Regions from separate parts of the Parageobacillus sp. G301 genome, predicted to be linked through region 2. Evidence: riboswitches for the same ligand, from Rfam matches in the RefSeq annotation. Region 2 holds a riboswitch; each other region holds the start of a gene.
What was found. A riboswitch is a leader RNA that binds a small molecule or an ion and turns the genes downstream of it on or off. The one in region 2 is predicted to bind S-adenosylmethionine.
Positions count from the first base shown of each region.

Region 1: another riboswitch for S-adenosylmethionine. It lies ahead of QSJ37_RS07080 (methionine biosynthesis PLP-dependent protein); the one in region 2 lies ahead of QSJ37_RS16360 (phosphoadenylyl-sulfate reductase).
Region 3: another riboswitch for S-adenosylmethionine. It lies ahead of QSJ37_RS07615 (bifunctional homocysteine S-methyltransferase/methylenetetrahydrofolate reductase); the one in region 2 lies ahead of QSJ37_RS16360 (phosphoadenylyl-sulfate reductase).
Region 4: another riboswitch for S-adenosylmethionine. It lies ahead of metK (methionine adenosyltransferase); the one in region 2 lies ahead of QSJ37_RS16360 (phosphoadenylyl-sulfate reductase).

Region 1 covers NZ_BSDB01000001.1:1,393,128-1,398,021, forward strand. Annotated here, with positions in the region: gene metC (cystathionine beta-lyase) at 261-1,445, opposite strand; gene QSJ37_RS07080 (methionine biosynthesis PLP-dependent protein) at 1,450-2,553, opposite strand; SAM riboswitch class I at 2,630-2,742, opposite strand; gene QSJ37_RS07085 (alpha/beta hydrolase) at 2,973-3,701, shown strand; gene QSJ37_RS07090 (YjcG family protein) at 3,766-4,287, shown strand; gene QSJ37_RS07095 (GNAT family N-acetyltransferase) at 4,289-4,720, shown strand.
Region 2 covers NZ_BSDB01000003.1:100,779-105,672, reverse strand. Annotated here, with positions in the region: gene sat (sulfate adenylyltransferase) at 1-781, opposite strand, end outside; gene QSJ37_RS16365 (sulfate permease) at 837-1,910, opposite strand; gene QSJ37_RS16360 (phosphoadenylyl-sulfate reductase) at 1,925-2,632, opposite strand; SAM riboswitch class I at 2,757-2,865, opposite strand; gene QSJ37_RS16355 (PAS domain-containing sensor histidine kinase) at 3,018-4,763, opposite strand.
Region 3 covers NZ_BSDB01000001.1:1,487,675-1,492,568, reverse strand. Annotated here, with positions in the region: gene QSJ37_RS07615 (bifunctional homocysteine S-methyltransferase/methylenetetrahydrofolate reductase) at 1-1,285, opposite strand, end outside; SAM riboswitch class I at 1,362-1,465, opposite strand; gene QSJ37_RS07610 (helix-turn-helix domain-containing protein) at 1,621-2,178, opposite strand; gene QSJ37_RS07605 (L-lactate permease) at 2,304-3,809, shown strand; gene QSJ37_RS07600 (YajQ family cyclic di-GMP-binding protein) at 3,899-4,390, opposite strand; gene QSJ37_RS07595 (CvfB family protein) at 4,579-4,894, shown strand, end outside.
Region 4 covers NZ_BSDB01000002.1:733,692-738,585, forward strand. Annotated here, with positions in the region: gene QSJ37_RS12470 (ABC transporter substrate-binding protein) at 1-463, opposite strand, end outside; gene QSJ37_RS12475 (alpha/beta hydrolase family protein) at 568-1,356, shown strand; gene QSJ37_RS12480 (DUF2584 domain-containing protein) at 1,386-1,628, shown strand; gene pckA (phosphoenolpyruvate carboxykinase (ATP)) at 1,659-3,245, opposite strand; SAM riboswitch class I at 3,431-3,545, shown strand; gene metK (methionine adenosyltransferase) at 3,726-4,894, shown strand, end outside.

The sequences.
Region 1 (4,894 bases), on a different contig from region 2:
GCCTGATCTTTGTCAAATACTTTTTTAAAAAATTTTCATCTAGCGATTTTGGGTGTTAATCTCTATACAGCATTGTCGCGTACAGGCAATAGGGCAAGAACGATCGTAAATCCCCGCTTTCAATACATCATTATGTTATTTAGCGCTCTATATTTATTCCTTTGATCACATGATTATATTATCAGCAGAGACATTTCATTTGACAGAATAAACGAAAAGGTATGCGCGAGGCAGCTTCTTTTGGCGCATACCTTTTTATTTTATCGTGCTGAAACAGTGGATGATGATGTTTCTTTGACATATGACAGTGCTTGCTCGAAATCGGCAATTAGATCGTCAGCGGCTTCAAGGCCGACACTAAGACGCAGCAAGCCGTCCGTGATGCCGCGCCGCTCCCGTTCTTCTTTCGGCATCGCCGCATGTGACATTTTGGCAGGATACGATAAAATCGATTCGACTGCTCCTAAGCTGACGGCAAATACGGGGATGCGAACATGCTTTACAAACGTTCGGACCGCTTCTTCATCGGCAAGGCGGAACGATAATACCGCGCCAAAGCCTGATGCTTGGTAGCGCTGAATCGCATGGCCCGGATGATACGTAAGCCCTGGATAATACACTTCTTCCACTTTTGGATGGTTTGCTAAATAACGGGCGATGGCAAGCGCGGATTGCGACGATTGTTCGAGGCGGACGTGCAGCGTCTTTAATCCGCGCAACACAAGCCATGCGTCTTGGACGCCGAGCACCGCTCCGAAAGAGTTTTGCAATTTGTACAGCTGTTTGGCAAGTTCCTCGTCTTTTACAACAGCAAGCCCGGCAACAACGTCGCTATGCCCCGATAAAAATTTCGTCGCGCTATGAAGGACGACATCGACACCAAGATCGAGCGGACGCTGCAGAGCGGGAGTCATAAACGTATTATCTAAAAACGTTAAACAGCCATTTGCCTTCGCAAGCTTCACAATCCCGCGAATATCGGTCACTTTTAAAAGCGGATTCGATGGGGTTTCAACGTAAATGACTTTTGTATTCGGGCGAATATGGGAAGCTACTTCATGCAAATCCGTCATATCAACGAACGTATATTCAATGCCAAAGCGGCTCAATACCTCGGTAATCATTCGGTACGTACCGCCGTAAACGTCTTCCGTCACAAGCACATGATCGCCTTTGGACAAGAGGAGAAAAGCGGTGGAAATCGCCGCCATTCCGGATGAGAAGGCGAAACCGCGCACCCCTCCTTCTAACGCCGCAATCGTCTCTTCCAACGCTTCGCGCGTCGGATTGCCTGAGCGGCTATAATCATATTTGCCGAATGTGTCAAAATCAAATTGATGGAACGTGGAAGCGTGCTGAATCGGCACACTGACCGCTCCCGTTTGAGGATCCATTTTCCATTTATTATGGAGCAGTTTCGTTTGAAAAGATACGTGTTGTTCCATCTCCCTACACCTCTTTCATACTTTTTAACGCTTGCGATAAGTCAGAAATTAAATCTTCGACATGCTCGATGCCGACAGAGAAACGAAGCAGCCGGTTACAGACACCGTTGGCGATGCGGATTTCTTCTGGAATATCGGCATGTGTTTGCGTTGCTGGATATGTAATAAAGCTTTCGACTCCACCTAAACTTTCGGCGAATGTAATTAATCGTAAACTTTGCAAAAAGCGGTTGACCCATTTTTCTTCGCGCAAGCGGAACGACAACATGCCGCCTCTTCCCGGGTATAATACATCAGTAATATCTTCATGCGCCGCTAAAAATTCACTGATTCGTTTCGCGTTTTCTTCGTGCTGTCGCATCCGAAGCGCCAGCGTCTTCATGCCGCGAATAAGCAGCCACGAATCAAACGGTGAAAGCACAGCGCCAATTGCGTTCTGATATTCCGCGAGCCGCTTGCAAAGTTCCTCCCCCTTCGCAACGACGAGACCTGCCAACACATCGTTATGGCCTCCTAAATATTTTGTTGCACTATGGATGACGATATCGGCTCCTTGCTCGATCGGACGCTGAAAAACTGGTGTGTAAAACGTGTTGTCGACAATGAGAAGCAGTCCATGTTTTTTCGCAAATTTTGCCACTTCAGCAATGTCCGTTTCCTGCATTAACGGGTTCGTCGGTGTTTCTAAAAAAATCGCTTTTGTTTTTTCGGTGATGTAGTTCTCTACTAATCGTATGTCGCGAAAATCTACATAATGAAAAGACAAGCCGTATTTTCGCCAGCCGCGTTCAAATAAACGATATGTACCTCCATATAAATCGGAGGAAACGAGAAATTCATCCCCGCTTTCAAATAACGCAAGAACCGTCTGAATGGCCGCCATGCCCGAGCTGAACGCGTAGCCTTGGTCTCCTCCTTCTAGCTTTGCGATCGCTTCCTCGACGATTTTCCGCGTCGGATTGCCGGTACGAATGTAGTCAAATCCGGTAGACTTCCCGATTCCTTCATGACGGTACGCGGTCGAAAAATAGACGGGCGGATTGACCGTTCCTGTGACCGTGTCACTGCGGTTTCCGATTTGCGCCAATAACGTTTCCATTTTCTCCATCTGTATCTCTCCCTCTTCTATAAAATAAAAAAAGTCTTCTAAGAAGAAGACTTTTCCATACGTCGATCAGTGCTTCTTCTTATCTGCCGAATTGAAAAAATTCAATTCGCTGGATTTAGCACCTGGCCAAAAATTGGCTGGTTGCTGAAGCTTCATAGGGCCAGTTCCCTCCACTTCTCTTGATAAGAATGCATCCTTCACTATTCATTTTTTCTGATTACTAAAAATGTACCTCATTTATTGTGAGTTTGCAAGGAATTTTTAAAATTTTTCAAATTGATATGTTGTTTTTATACGTTGGAAAAACTCCCGGCGCTTTTTTATGTAAATATTCATCATAATCCGCTGTGTTTGTTAACATGTTTTTACAAAAATATGTTACAATAACAGGTGAATCTGTTTTTATTGGAGGATCCATCATGGCATTACAAAAAGGGACAATGCGTGATTACACTATTTATAGTGATGAGCTGGATGAGGAAATAACGCTGCTTGCCTATTTGCCAAGTTCGTTTTCCCCGCTTCATAAGTATTCTCTTCTTATCGCTCAGGATGGGAAAGATTATTTTATGTACGGGAAAATAAAAAGCGTTATTGAACAACTGATGGAAAACGGCGAGATTGACCGCACCATTGTCATCGGAATTCCATATCGCGATGTTAAGGACCGCTATGAGAAATATCATCCAAACGGAAAGAAAAACAGCCGTTATTTGCGTTTTTTAGCACATGAGCTCGTTCCGTTTTTAGATCAAACGTTTCCTACGTACCAAATCGGAAAAGGACGCGCGCTCATCGGCGATTCCCTTGGCGGCACTGTATCACTAATGGCAGGATTATTGTATCCGCATACATTTGGAAAAATTGCGATGCAGTCGCCATATATCGATGAAGGAATCATCGAGGAAATTTTACAATTTTCGGAACCGCCATTATTGCAAATTTACCATTCGGTGGGCACAAACGAAACAGCAGTGAAAACGACGGACGGAAACGTGCGCGATTTTATCACTCCAAATCGGAAGGCGCGTGAAGCGTTTATTCAAAAAGGATTTTTGTACGAATACAACGAATTTGATGGCGGTCATGCATGGACATATTGGCAGCCTGACGTTCCGCGTGCAATCGCGCATATCCTTTCTTTGTAAACACTACTATGTTTTTCGGAATTTTGTTATAATTAAGTACTACTTATCATAAGGAGGGGTTTTTATGAAATATGGTATTGCTTTATTTCCTTCGAAACGAATACAAGATTTTGCCAATTCCTATAGAAAGCGCTACGACAGCCATTACGCCCTCATTCCGCCGCATTTAACCTTAAAAGAGCCTTTTGAAGCTGACGACCAGCAAATTAAAGAAATTGTGAAGGAACTGCGCAAAATCGCCGCTGAAACAGATGTCATTCCGTTAAAAGTGACAAAGTTTAGCTCATTTTATCCGGCAAGCAATGTTATTTATTTAAAAGTGGAGCCGAACGAAACGCTCGAGCGTCTCCATGAACGGCTTCACAGCGGAATCCTTGCTGATAAGTCAGAATACGTATTTGTCCCTCATATTACCATCGGCCGTGATTTGCCAAACGCTGAATATGCTGATGTATACGGACAATTACGGATGCAAAACGTTCATTTTGAAGAAACGGTTGACCGCTTCCACCTTCTATATCAACTGGAAAACGGCTCATGGACAGTATATGAAACATTTCTTGTTGGAGGAAAGGAACAAGAGTAATATGAACGTAGCAATCGGAACAAAAAATGATACATCTTTATACAAAGATGCCTTGCTTGTTCGACGAATCGTATTTATCGAAGAGCAGCATGTTCCGGAAGAAGAAGAAATTGATGAATTTGAGCAAGAAGCGATGCATTTTGTTTTGTACGATGGGGAAAAACCGATTGGTGCCGGCAGATTTCGCACGATCGATAACGGTCTAGGCAAGATCGAACGAATTTGCGTTTTGCCGCAATATCGCGGCAGTGGGGCAGGAAAGCTGATTATGGAAGCGATTGAGCAGTTTGCAAAAAAACAAGGTGTCCCAAAAGTAAAACTGAACGCGCAAACACATGCGGAGCCATTTTATCAAAAACTTGGATATCAAACTGTTTCCGATGTGTTTATGGATGCTGGAATCCCTCATGTAACGATGGTAAAATCGCTTTAAGACCGTATCAAACGATGGTACGGTCCCTGCTCCTGCAATCCATAAAGAATAGTTGCGTACACTGTTGTTACATAAGCGGTTATGCTGTACGTATAGCAGCCAAGAGAAAATACAATTTCATTTCCCTTTCATACATAAGCCGTTCGTGACTTAGTCAATCATTTTCACGCCATA
Region 2 (4,894 bases):
GCGGTCCGGCGTAGCGCATCGCTGCTTGGAACACTCCTAAAAACACGCGGTCTTGCGGATAATAGTTTTCCAACAATACTTGATAGCTTTCCATGCGGATGTCCGCCGGGATGTCATCCGCCTTTGTTTCACCGACAAGCGGATTTAAAAAGAGGCCGTCGACAATTTCGAGCGCGCATTTTTGAATGTATTCATGGGCGCGGTGGACAGGATTTCGCGTTTGAAAGCCAACCACCGTGTTCCAGCCAAGCTCGGCAAAACGCTTACGTGTTTCGGCCGGATCGAAGTAGAATGGAGCGAAGCGCCCTTTATCAGTGCGTTTTACTAATGTAATCGGGCCGCCTACATATACATTTGGCTTTTCAAATAGTTTTCGTACGCCTGGATGTTTGAGTTCATCGGTTTTGTAAACGAGAAGCGCTTCCTTTGTTTTATCAGGTTGATAGATTTCTTGAATGTCAATGATGCCATATGTTTCTCCATCGTAAACGAGTTTGGCCGTTTCGCCGGCAGAAAGCTCTTTTGCCTTTTCTTCGGTTACAGCAAGGGTAATCGGAATGCTCCATACGGTGCCATCGGCGAGCCGCATGGTTTCGACAACGGAATCATAATCGTTTTTTGCCAGAAAGCCGGTAAGAGGGCTGTAAGCTCCCGTCCCGATTAGCTCTAAATCGCTTAATTCCGCTTTAGACAACTCAATCGTTTTTGTAACGGTATCCACTGGATAGTCAGGGTTCCAGCGATTCACTAACGTGCCTCCATGGGGAATGCTTAAGCTCATGTTGATAACCTCCTAAATTTACTTATTTTATCGGATAAATAAGTTTTATCATTGGTTAAATGCCACCGCCGCTTTCATGCAAGGACCGCCGTTCTTCGTCGATTGTTTTCTTCAGGCTAATAATGCCAAGGGTAGCGAGACAAACGCTGAAAATGGCGATGATTGTATAAAGATCGCTGTCAAGCAGCAGTTTAACGAGACTGTACGAAATAACTAGTGAAAAAATAGGCGATACAAACCAAACTTTTAATAGCTGAATGACAATGCGCTTTTGCCAAATATAAAAGCCGTTTTTTGCTGTACCGATGCCAATGATGGCAGAGGTAGTAATTTGGGTTAACGGTACAGGCAGCCCGAAAATGGACGAAAGAATGACCAGTGTTGCGCCGGTGCCGGAAATCGCGCTGCCTTCAAATGGAGAGAAGTTCGTGATTTTTTTTCCGTTTGTTTCTAAAACGCGCCTTCCAAGCAATATGGCGCCAAGGGCGACGAATATGCCGCCGAATATCATCCCATGGGAAACGGAAATTAATCCGGCGCCGACAAGTGGGCCGACGGCATTGGCAACATTGTTCATTCCAGCCGAAAAAGCTTCAAAAAAGCCGGTCACAATTAAAAGAGTGACGAACATTTTTCCCCATCTGCCTTGTTCTAATTGCGGATATTTCCGCTTTAGCGATAAAAAACATTTTCCTATGAAAAATGTAAATGCAAAGGCGATGATAGGGATAATGATCCATATGGAAACAATAAACAGCAATTTATGAAAATATACGGTTTGATAGGCAATGCCGATGCCGACAACCGAACCGACCGTAATTTCGCTCGTAGAGAGCGGAATGCCCATGATATTGGCGGCGAATAAGGATATCGTCGCGGCAATTAAAATGATCACCACAATTTTGATGGTCAAGATGGAAGACGGGATAATCCCGGAACCGATCGTTTTGACAACCTCGCCGCCGCCCAGGCTGCCAAGAAACACTCCTAATCCGCAAAGCAGAAGGGCGGTTGATCTCCGCCTGATGGCGCCGGATCCGTACGCCACTCCCATTGCGGCGGCGGCGCCGCTAGCACCGATATTCATTGCAAAGAAAAAGGAAACGATAAAAGCAACAATAAGGAGCATATTCGTGTCTCTCCCTATGAGATATGAAGCCCGCATTCCGTTTTTCCGTGCCCGACCCAGCGGCCGGAACGCAAGTCGTTCGGGTCGAGAGCAGGGGCTGTGCATGGCGCGCAGCCGATGCTTGGATAACCTTGATCATGAAGTACATTGTATGGAAGCCTGTATTTATATACATAGCTCCATACGTCTTTCCATGTCCAATGAATGAGCGGGCATATTTTGATCGATTGGAATTTGTCATCTTTATTGATGTATTGGACGTGGCTGCGTGTCGGTGATTGTTCGCGGCGCAGGCCGGAAATCCAAGCGGTTACCCCGGTCAATACTTCGCGCAGAGGAATCACCTTCCGCAATTCACAGCATTTGTTTGGATGGTGTTTCCATAATTCGTCCCCGAATTGTTTTGCCTGTTCATCTAAGGATATGCTCGGCTGTTTCATCACAATGCGGAGGGAAGGATATTTTTCTTTTACCTTTTCGATTGTTTCGTATGTTTCACGAAAATGAAGCCCGGTATCGAGAAATACGATTTCTGCATCTGGCTTTACTTGCGAAATTAAATCGATTAACACGATTCCTTCAATGCCGAAGCTACAGGCGTACACAATATCGTCCTCATATTGGCGGTATGCCCAGGCGAGAACATCAAGCGCCCCTTTTGTTTCATTATCGTGAGGGAATGAAGGTTTTTCTTTGGCTTCCCATGTTTGATAAGTGAGCATTTTTCTCCCCCTTTGAAATCAAAGAAAATAAAGTGGATTAGTTGGTTATATAGGAATAGAAAGAGAACGAACGCTTATTAAAAACGCTCTCCCATTTTGGAAGAGCAAACCGGTCACTAATAGCGCCTTATCTTCCAAAATGGAGTCCATTTTGCTGGAATTAGCACCTTGCTTTCGGCCAAGCAGGTTGCCGGAGTTCATCGGGCCAGTCCCTCCCTCACTCTTGATAAGTCTTATATAATTGATTAAAATTTTAACACAATTCAAGCAAAAGTCAATCCTAGTTTTTCTATAGGAATTTATTTTTTGCTGATATAACACAGTAGAGGAATAAAGAAATCAGGAAAGAAAAGGGCGGTTTGTTGTCCGACCTTTTCCATGCATGTCAATCGGATAATAGGGAATTATGCAAAACAGAGGATGCAGAAACGCGGATCGGCAATGTTACTTCGACGGTTGTTCCTTTATTCACTTCACTCATAATCGACATCGTTCCGCCGTGGTCTTCGATAATTTTTTTACTGATCATCATCCCAAGACCAGTACCTTTTTCTTTTGTTGTAAAGAACGGTTTTCCTATTTTTTCTAGATGTTCTTTTGGAATTCCGCAGCCTTCGTCGATAAAGCGAATAAGAACGGAATGTTCATCCTTTTTTTGTGCTTCAATGAAAATATGTCCACCATTTTTCATCGCTTCCATCGCATTTTTTAAGAAATTAATAAATACTTGCTTTAATCCGTTTTCGTCACATTCAATGAGAGGAAGAGATGGATCAGTTTTTGTAATAATTTGGATGTTATGCAAAATACCCTGTGTTTCTAATAAAGCGGTGACATGTTGAAGCAAAACGCCAATATCACTTTTTGTAAATTTGGTTGCTTGTGGTTTTGCCAACACTAATAGTTCGCCTAAAATAAGTTCAATGCGCTGAATTTCTGATTCAATAATGTGAAGGTAAGGTTTTTTCTCGTCAAGTTCGGATTGCAATAGTTGTATAAATCCTTTTATGGCTGTAAGCGGATTGCGAATTTCATGGGCGATCCCAGCCGCTAGCTGGCCGGCAACTGAGAGCTTTTCCGATGTTCGAATGAATTCTTCTGTTTTTTTCAGTTCGGTAATATCGGTGAATGTCAATACCGCATCAACGACGGCTCCATTTTCCAAAACAGGCGTTACCGTATAGGAAACGGGGAAATGGGTACCATCTTTTTTCCAAAAAATATCTTCACTAATATGATATGTTTTCCCATCTTGAATGGCGAGATCAATTGGGCATTCATCAATAGAGTAAGGAGTTCCATCTTTTTTCGTATGGTGAATGATATCATGCGATGCTTTTCCAATGGCTTCTTCCGCTTTATATCCCGTCATTCGTTCTGCGGCTGGATTCCAGAAAACGATATTTCCATGTTTATCAATCCCACAAACTCCTTCAGCAATAGAATTTAATATGAGTGTATGTTTATGATATAAGTTTTCCAGTTCTTTTCGGTAGCGATTGAGTTCCGTCATATTTTGGCCAATCACATAAATTCCTTTCAAGCGATTTCCATGAATTATTGGAATGGTTTTAAAATGCATGTCAATAATTTTTTCATTTTTATGCTTTACTTGTAAATCATATTCACAACTTTCTCCTTTTAATGTTCGTTCAAATATTTTTTTTGCTTTTTCAATTTGGTCTGGGGCGATAAACTGAGTAAAATGTTTGCCAATATATTCGCTTGGTTTGTATCCAAGCATTTTTCTTACTTCAGGGTTGCCGGATATAAGTAGCCCATTTATGTCTAGCAGAAGAATCACATCAGGGTATTCGAAAAAAAGACATTTATGACATTGTTTATTTTCTTTTAATAAGCGGCTAATGATAAATGCGGACGCTGCCAAACAAAAGGCGCTGAGCACAGCAACGATGGAGCTGAACAAAAATCGAGTGAAAGAATCCGCCATATGGGGAAAATGTATTGACCAAACCACAAGACCGATGATGCATATGATTGCTGCTGCAGAGAGCATGTAAATAGGAAATGTGTGGGCGAATAGTATTTTCAATAATATGTAAGAAACGATTACGGTAATGAAGAATAATAGAATGATAAATAACACGTAATGAATACCGCCAGAGATCATTTTTATTCTCCTCTCCCGCCTTAAAACATTAGAACTTAGACATAATTATACGAAAATAAAGATAATTTGAGTAGAACCAATAAAAAACGCTGCCCAAAGCGAAAAGGACAGCGATAGACGTTTCCGCCTTA
Region 3 (4,894 bases), on a different contig from region 2:
CGGATGTCGCACCAGGAAAATCGCCGATTTTCGATGGGTCTCCGGTAATGGCGAGCACATCGGTGATGCCGAGCGTATGCAAGCCCATGAGGTGCGACTGCAAGCCGATTAAATTGCGGTCGCGGCAGGTAATATGAATAAGCGGACGGATGCCGAGCTGCTCTTTGACGATGGAGCCGAGCGCCATGTTGCTGATTCGTGGAGTTGCCAGCGAGTTATCAGCCAATGTCAACGCATCAATGTTCGCTTCTTTCAGCGCTTTGGCGCCTTCTAAAAATTTCGCGATCCCTAATTTTTTCGGCGGGTCAAGCTCGACGATCACCGAGCGCCGCTTACGTACGATATCTTGCAGCGGCGGTACGGCATTTGGTTCGTTTGTTTGGATAGAAATCGGAACATGACGTTGTTTAACGACTTTTTCTGTAATTGGTGTCCGATCGGTTAAGGCATTTGCTATCGCTTCGATATGTTTCGGCGTCGTGCCGCAGCACCCTCCAATCAGGCGCACGCCTTGCTCACGGAAGGCAAGCGCTGTTTCTTTAAAATAATCGGTGTTTGTTTCATAGATAAGCCGTCCGTCGCGATAATCCGGCAAGCTTGCGTTCGGATACGCGGAAAGAAACGCTTTTTTCGGCAGCGGCACTTCCTCGAGCGAACGAATCATATGATATGGACCGAGACGGCAATTTAGACCGATGACATCGGCTCCCAACTGCTCCAAGCGCGCCAACGCTTCAGAAAGGGGAGTGCCGTCTTGCAAGACGCCAACTTCGTGGAGGGAGACGTGCGCGATAATCGGCTTATCCGTTTCTTTGCGCGCGATTGCAAGAACCGTCTCTAATTCTTCTAAATCGTAATACGTCTCGAGCAACAAGCCGTCGATGTCCTCATTTAAAAGCACAAACAATTGCTCGCGAAACGTCCGCTTTACCTCTTCGATGGAAACGGCGCTTTTATTGATGCTCCGTAATCCGCCGATCGTTCCAAGCACATAGGCTTTATTTCCCGCCGCCTTTTTGGCGAGCCTTACTGCCGCGCGGTTAATGGATGGCACTTCATCTTCCAATCCGTAGCGGGCAAGTTTGACATAGTTGGCGCCATATGTATTCGTTTGGATTACTTCTGCGCCCGCGGCGATATATGCTTCATGAATGTGAATGATGTCTTCCGGTTTTGATAAATTTAGTTCTTCAAAACATCGGTCGACGCCGTGCGAGTATAATAGCGTTCCCATCGCGCCATCGGCGATGAGGATGCGTTCTTTTAAATCTTGCAAAAGCCCCACGCTCATTCCCCCGTTCTATGAAGATAGTAAAAGAAAAAAGCCTTCTATAAGAAGAAGACTTTTTATGTATCGTCTCTTCTTATCTTCCAGGCGCTTTCGCCTGTCTGGATTTAGCACCTTGACTTCCGCCAGGTTGCTGAGGGTTCACCGGGCCAGTCCCTCCCCCTCTCTTGATAAGAAATTCGTTATGAAGTTGTAGTCAAACGCTTCAACGATATAGTTAATATATAATGTAAAGCATTTTCTGAAAATATTCAATATAATGGAATCGTTTTCAAGAAAATATTCTATCCTCAATAGAAAAAAGCATAATGCTTAAAAAGTAGTGTTGTTCACTATAGTGAACGTATATGATTGGAATCAATGACTAGGTAGTAGTGGCATTCATTCTCCCCGATATTGATGAAACGATGTTCCATATCAGCTTCGTAGTACATCGAATCTCCTTCTTCGAGGTCATATGACTGGGTTCCGAGCACGACTCTTAACTTACCTTTAGCTACAGATATATACTCTTTTACTCCTTTTTTATGCTTTGGAAAAATACCGGACTCTTGTTTTGGCGGAATCCGATTGAAAACAAACTCAATTCCTTTTGATGGAAAAGAAGGGGATAAAAGATGCCGCTCAAAGCCGCTCCGTTCGTCTTTATATACATATCGTTCATCTTTTCTAATGATAATGACTTCGCTTTGCTCATCTTCCCCTAATAATTGTGAAAGAGTCATATCTAACCCTTCAGCGATCTGGCAAGCTACTTGAATCGTTGGATTTTTTTCTCCTCTCTCGATTTGCGATAACATCGAACGGCTAACCCCGCAGCGCTCCGATAATGCCTGGAGTGAAAGAGATTTACGCTTTCTCGCTTCTCGCACGTTTTTTCCAAAATTCATGACTGTCTTTCACCTCTCATTATATATTACACTATAGTGGAAATTTTGTCTTGACTTACAGTTTTTCTGTAGAGAATAATATATATATCCACTATAGTGGATAAAAGGGGAGGGGGGAATGTTCCATGCATGATGTGATTCATTTCTTATTAGCAGGGTTACCGATTTTATTCGCTCTTATTTGCTTGGTTTGGCTGAAAATGCCGGCGATGTACACCGCTGTCTGTTCGTATGGATTGGCTTTCGTATTGGCTTTTTTTTCTTTTGATGCATCGGTGCAGGATTTGCTTCATTCCTCTATTCGCGGCATATTGTTGTCCGGTACGGTTATTTATGTATTAGTGTTTGGGCTGCTTTTATACAACTTGCTGAATGAAAGCGGGGCAATGGATAGGATGTCTTACGGTTTATCACGCTTTTGCCGCTCAAAAGCAGAACAGGGGCTGCTTATTTCTGCCGCTTTAGGTCCTTTTCTAGAAGCGGTCAGCGGCTTTGGCATCGCTGTGGTGATCGCTGCCCCATTATATCTTTCGCTAGGATTTTCAGCGAAGAAGACAATGATGTTATCATTATTGACGCAGTCGGCCGTGCCGTGGGGAGCGCTTGCCATCGGTACGGTCATTAATGCAGAGTTGTCCGGAGTTCCTTTACATCAATTGGGGGAGTATAGCGCGATGGCAAGTGCGCCGCTATTTCTTTTTTATGCGGTTGTTATTGTGGCCATTAGCGGCGGCAAAAAGGCGATAAGACAATATTTTGATTCCATTATTGTCGTTTCGTTCGTGTTGTCATTTGTGACATGGGCTTCCAGCGTGTATATATCTACCGAACTGGCGGGCGTATTGGCGGGAGGAGCTGCCGCTTTTTTGCTCATTGTCTATTGGAAACTAAAGGCGTTGATCAGCCAAAAGAGGAGAAAGGCCGCTGCGGTGCATGTAGTTATTGGGAGGGGAAACTTTTGGAAGGCAATGGTACCATATGCCGTTTTAACAATATATATATTCGTTTCTCATTTCTCTGCTGCATGTAAGAGAATCGTTACAAGCATCCTCGTTATTCAATGGCCGGAATATCATTTTCGGTTGGAGCTGTTGTATAGCCCAGGTTTTGCCCTGTTCCTTGCTTCGCTGACAGCGATATGGCTATATCGGCTGACCAGCGTTCAACTAAAAACCTGTGCAGGAAAAACCATCAAACAAGTATATCCCGCCGTAATAGCAACAACGGGTTTTATCGCGATGTCGAGCGTGATGGAAGGATCGGGAATGACGAATTTCCTGGCCGCACATATTGCTGCACTAGTAGGCTCGTGGTTTATCATCGCTTCTCCGCTCATCGGTGCGATCAGCGGATTTATGAGCGGCAGCAACAGCGCGGCTAACGCCATGTTTTCCCATTTTCAAAGCACGATGGCTGAGCAATTACATAGTCCCGCACTATTATATGCCACCGCACAAAACGTCTCCGCATCGAACATGACCATGGCATCTCCATCGAGAATCGCTTTAGCGGCCTCTATCACTAACCAGTCTGGACAGGAAGGACAGTTTGTGCGAGACATTCTTCCAATTGCTTTTGCTGCTTTACTGGTCATTACGTCTAGTATTGTTGGGCTGGGGTTTTTTCTTTGAATAATTGTGTCTAAAATGCATAATGGAAATAGATGGAAAGGGTATGAAAAAAGATGCTACGGGCGCTTAGTGCCCGTAGCATCACGTTTTTATCGATAATTGACAAATTGCACATCAATCGGCAAGTCCGCTTCGCGAATCGCGGCGATGACCTTTTGCAAGTCATCTTTGCTTTTGCCGCTGACGCGGATTTGATCGTCCTGTACTTGGCTTTTCACTTTCAGGCCAGTGTTTTTAATGATCGTATTGATTTTTTTCGCGTTTTCTTTATCGATGCCTTGCACAAGTTTGGCGCGCTGGCGCACTGTGCCCCCAGAAGCTGGCTCAATTTTGCCGTATTGGATGTTTTTCGTCGGCACGCCGCGTTTAATGAGCTTGCCGATGAGCACGTCTTTTAGCTGCTCTAATTTAAATTCATCGTCGGAAATAAGGATGAGTTCGTCTTTGTCTAGCGAAATGTCGCTTTTGCTGCCTTTAAAGTCATAGCGGTTTTTAATTTCTTTCATCGCGATGTTGATCGCATTGGTGACTTCCGATAAGTCGACTTTCGATACAATATCAAAGGAACTTTCTTTCGACATACACAACCTCCAGCATTTTTTATTTTATTATAGTAAAATGTGGCAAGGGACACAACAAGAAAAGGAGGGGAAGCCGAACGCCGATGCAAGTGTCCTTGTGATGCAGGGAAAAGCTGCGTTTTATGCAGAATTGTCCATTGGAGTGGGGAATAATAAGCGTGAAAATATAGACAAAGGAAGAGGTTGCGATGAAACGATTAATTCCTGGAGAAATCATGACATTAACGGTAAAACGGAAAATGCCGTTTGGCTACTTTTTAACGAATGGCATGGAGGAAGTGCTGCTGCATAAAAGCGAAGCGAATACAGCACTTGAGAAGGATGACGAGGCAACGGTATTTTTATATCATGACCACGACGGGCGGCTGTACGCCACCATGAAAATGCCAAAAATCACGAACCACAAATACGACTGGGTTGAAGTGGTGGACATTGTTCCGAAATTGGGTGTTTTTGTTGATATTGGCATTTCCAAAGATATGCTCGTGTCCATCGATGATCTGC
Region 4 (4,894 bases), on a different contig from region 2:
TCAAGACAAACTCTCCGACCATTTGCGGCATACCGCCTTTGCGCTGGCCAAGAAATGTGCTACCTTTAAGTTGGTCCCAAGTAAAGTTTTCAATTTTATTGCGGGAGACAAGAAAAGTTCCGTCCGTTTGCGTCAACTGCGCGAAGTTAATGACTGGATCATTTGTTCCTTGGCTGTAGACATAAATGGATGTTTCTGAACCGACGAGGGCGATATCGGCTCCTCCCGAAAGAAGAGTTGTCATCGTTTTATCGCCGCCCCATGTTGTGGTGAGTTCGACCTTTAATCCTTCGTTTTTAAAAAATCCTTTTGATAGGGCAACATATTGCGGGGCATAGAAAATTGAACGAGTTACTTCCGCAACACGTACCGTCTTTATTTCCTCCTTCGTTTGCTTGTTGCAAGCAGCTAGCGGAATAATAAGAAGGAAGAGAAAAAGCGATATCATAGCGATCTTTTTCATGCAGGGAACCTCCTTGGAAAGGTGAAATGAAACTTACTTCACCTTATCGTATGCGCAAGACAAAAATGTGTGAATGCCTAATGGAAAGGAAGAAATATATGGAGATGGACGGATATATCGTGGATCAATATAGATTTCCTTCCCCCAACCCGCATGTGGATGTATTTCTCGTCACGTATTTATGTCAAGGGCTGAAAATTAAAGGTTTTTTGGCCCAACCGAAAACACCTGGAATATACGATGGTTTTTTATACTTGCGCGGCGGAATTAAAAACGTCGGGCAAGTGCGCCTATCTCGCATTACACAGTTTGCTTCGTACGGATTTGTTGTCATGGCGCCATTTTATCGAGGAAATCAAGGGGGAGAAGGAAATGAAGATTTTGTGGGGGAAGATCGGTATGACGCCCTCGCAAGTTTCCGCCTTTTGCAGCAGCATCCCTGGGTGAATACAAAACGCATTCACGTATTTGGCTTTTCTCGCGGCGGAGCGATGGCGCTTCATACAGCGATTTTGGAGCCTGCGGTTTGTTCCGTCGTCGTCTGGGGCGGAGTATCTGATATTGCATTGACATATTGGGAGCGAGAAGATTTGCGGAGAATGATGAAACGGGTAATAGGCGGAACGCCAACGAAATATCCAGAGCGCTACCGGTGGCGAACCCCATTGTATGAGATCGAAAAGATTCAAGCCCCTGTGTTAATCATTCATGGGGAGAAAGATCGAAACGTTTCGATTGAACACGCGTATCGCCTTGAAAAAAGACTAAAAGAGGCAAATAAACAAGTGACGGCATGGTATTTTCCAAACTTTACTCATTACTTTCCACCGAAAGATAACCGCGAAACAGTTCGTCGGTTAACGGAATGGATGAAACGACAACCAAATGTATGATACGATAAAAAGAAAAGGGGTGTGTTTCAATGGGCATGCCGCTGGAATTTCAAACACTCATTGTGACAAAAGGCAAGGAAAAGAGAGTGAAAGACAATCTATTTATTCTAGAAAAGGAAGGGTATCGTATTTATCCAATCGATATTCCGCTTGAAGTGAGAAGAACGTTACAAAGCGAAGCGAGCGGCCAAGCAGTGGTAAAAAAGCTGGAACTTGCCAACAATCGGACGATTGTAACGTATGAGCTGATTTCGTTGCATTCGATAAATTAAAAAAGGAGGGAATGATTCCCTCCTTGGAAGTTATACGATTGGACCGCCCAGCGCTTCGATTTCCGGAGCGATATGTTTAAACTTTTGGAAGTTTTCCCGGAATTTTGCGGCAAGTTCTTTTGCTTTTTGTTCATATGCTTGCTTATCGGCCCATGTATTTTTTGGCTGCAGCACTTCATCTGGTACACCAGGAATATGAATCGGAATTTCTAAACCGAAAATAGGGTCCTTCACTGTTTCGACATTGTCGAGTTCTCCTTCGACAGCTGCTTGCACCATTGCACGGGTATAGGCAAGCTTCATGCGGCTGCCGACTCCGTATTCTCCACCTGTCCATCCTGTGTTAACGAGGAACACTCGGACATTATGTTCAACGATTTTTTTACCGAGCATTTCCGCATATTGCACAGCTGGAAGCGGTAAAAACGGAGCTCCAAAGCAAGTAGAGAATGTCGCTTGCGGAGAAGTGATGCCGCGTTCTGTACCCGCCAGCTTGCTCGTATAGCCGCTTAAGAAATGATACATCGCTTGTTCGCGCGTTAGCTTGCTAATCGGCGGCAATACTCCGAATGCGTCTGCCGTTAAGAAAATAATCGTCGACGGATGACCAGCGATGCTCGGATCAACGATATTGCTAATCGCTTGAATAGGGTAAGCAGCGCGGGTATTTTCCGTTAACGTAGCGTCATCATAATTAGGCAGTCTTGTATGCTCATCGATAATAACGTTTTCGAGCACCGCACCGAATCCGATCGCATCAAAAATTTGCGGTTCTTTTTCCCGTGATAAATTGATGCATTTTGCATAGCAACCGCCTTCGATATTAAAGATGCCGCGGTTGGACCAGCCGTGTTCGTCATCACCAATAAGACGGCGGTTTGGATCGGCGGAAAGCGTCGTTTTTCCCGTGCCGGATAGACCAAAGAATAATGCGACATCCCCTTCTTTACCGACGTTTGCCGAACAATGCATCGATAAAATTCCTTGTTCTGGGAGCAGGTAATTCATCACAGTGAAAATCGATTTTTTCATTTCGCCAGCATATTCTGTGCCACCGATTAGCACGATCCGCCGTTCAAAAGAAATAATGATAAATGTTTCCGATCTTGTTCCATCAACGGCAGGATCTGCTTTAAAGTTTGGTGCGCAAATAACGGTGAATTCCGCTTTGTGTGTTTGCAGTTCTTCCGCTGTTGGGCGAATAAATAGTTGATGTGCAAATAAATTTTGCCACGCAAATTCATTAATGACTTGGATAGGTAAGCGGTATTTGGGATCAGCGCCGGCAAATCCTTTAAAAACAAATATTTCATCTTTTTTCATTAAATAGTCAATTACCTTATTGTATAAGTTTTCGAAAACTTCTTCAGAAATCGGCTGGTTCGTCGTCCCCCAATCGATTTTTGATTTCGTCGAAGCTTCTTCTACAATGTATTTATCTTTTGGAGAGCGACCTGTATATTTTCCTGTCGTTACCGCAACTGCTCCGGTAGCTGTCAACCGACCTTCATTTCGTTGCAACACTTTTTCTACAAGCTGTGCTACCGATAAATTATGAAACACATTTGGCTGTTGTAATAATGTGGTAAGTTTACTTGTCATATTAGCGACTCCCATGTACAAAACCTTCCTTTTTATTGAAATGGTCTCCTTCAAATAGTATAACACATTTTTATTATTAGTCCATACTATTTGTGACAATTTCTTTTCTTTTATTTTTCTCATTTTTGTTCATAAAAAAATTGTCTAATTTTGTTGACTTTCTTTATTTAATTACGATATGATAACTCATTGAACGGATACTCTTATCCCGAGCCGGTGGAGGGACAGGCCCGATGAAACCCAGCAACCGTCACAACTGGAAATGTGTGAAATGGTGCTAACCTGTGGCAAGGCAACGTCCTTGAGCGATAAGAGTGAAAGGAGCAATATGATTGCAATGACCTTTCCTCAAAATTACAGGAAAGGTTTTTTTATATGTCTATGTGTCAAGATATATAAAAGCTATAATAAAAGGGAATGAGTACCGTATCATCTGCAGTTTGCAGGAATACAATATTTAGACGTTCGATTATGAAAAGAGGAGGAAACTGACGAATGTCAAAAAAAAGACGTTTATTTACTTCGGAATCTGTAACGGAAGGTCATCCTGACAAAATTTGTGACCAAATTTCCGATGCCATTTTAGATGCCATTTTAGAGAAGGACCCGAATGCTCGCGTCGCATGCGAAACGAGCGTTACAACAGGGCTTGTGCTCGTAAGTGGAGAAATTACGACATCAACATATGTAGATATCCCGAAAATCGTCCGCGATACGGTTCGCGAAATTGGCTATACTCGTGCGAAATATGGTTTTGATGCCGATACTTGTGCTGTATTGACATCGATTGACGAACAGTCTCCAGATATCGCAATGGGAGTCGATAAGGCGTTAGAAGCCCGCGAAGGTCAGATGACTGACGAGGAAATTGAAGCAATCGGTGCTGGAGACCAAGGGTTAATGTTTGGATTTGCTTGCAATGAAACGAAAGAATTAATGCCGCTTCCGATTTCGTTAGCGCATCGTTTGGCACGCCGTTTGTCAGAAGTGCGGAAAGAAGCCATTTTGCCATATTTGCGTCCAGATGGCAAAACACAAGTAACAGTAGAATACGATGAAAATGGAAAACCAGTGCGTATCGATACGATCGTTGTATCAGCGCAACATCATCCGGAAATTACACAAGAACAAATTGAGCGCGATATTAAAGAACATGTCATTAAGCCGGTTGTACCAGCAGAACTGATCGATGAAAACACAAAATATTTTATTAACCCGACAGGTCGTTTCGTCATCGGCGGACCTCAAGGCGACGCTGGCTTAACAGGACGGAAAATTATCGTTGACACATATGGCGGTTATGCTCGCCATGGCGGCGGTGCGTTTTCTGGTAAAGACCCTACAAAAGTAGACCGCTCTGCAGCCTATGCAGCGCGTTATGTAGCGAAAAACATTGTTGCTGCTGGACTTGCCGATAAATGTGAAGTGCAGTTGGCATATGCGATCGGCGTTGCAAGACCGGTTTCCATTTCCATTGATACGTTCGGAACCGGAAAAGTATCTGAAGATATTTTAATTGAAGTGGTGCGCAACAACTTTGATCTTCGCCCAGCTGGCATTATTAAAATGTTAGATTTGCGCCGCCCAATTTATAAACAAACAGCGGCTTATGGCCATTTCGGACGCACGGACATCGATCTTCCATGGGAGCGCACTGATAAAGC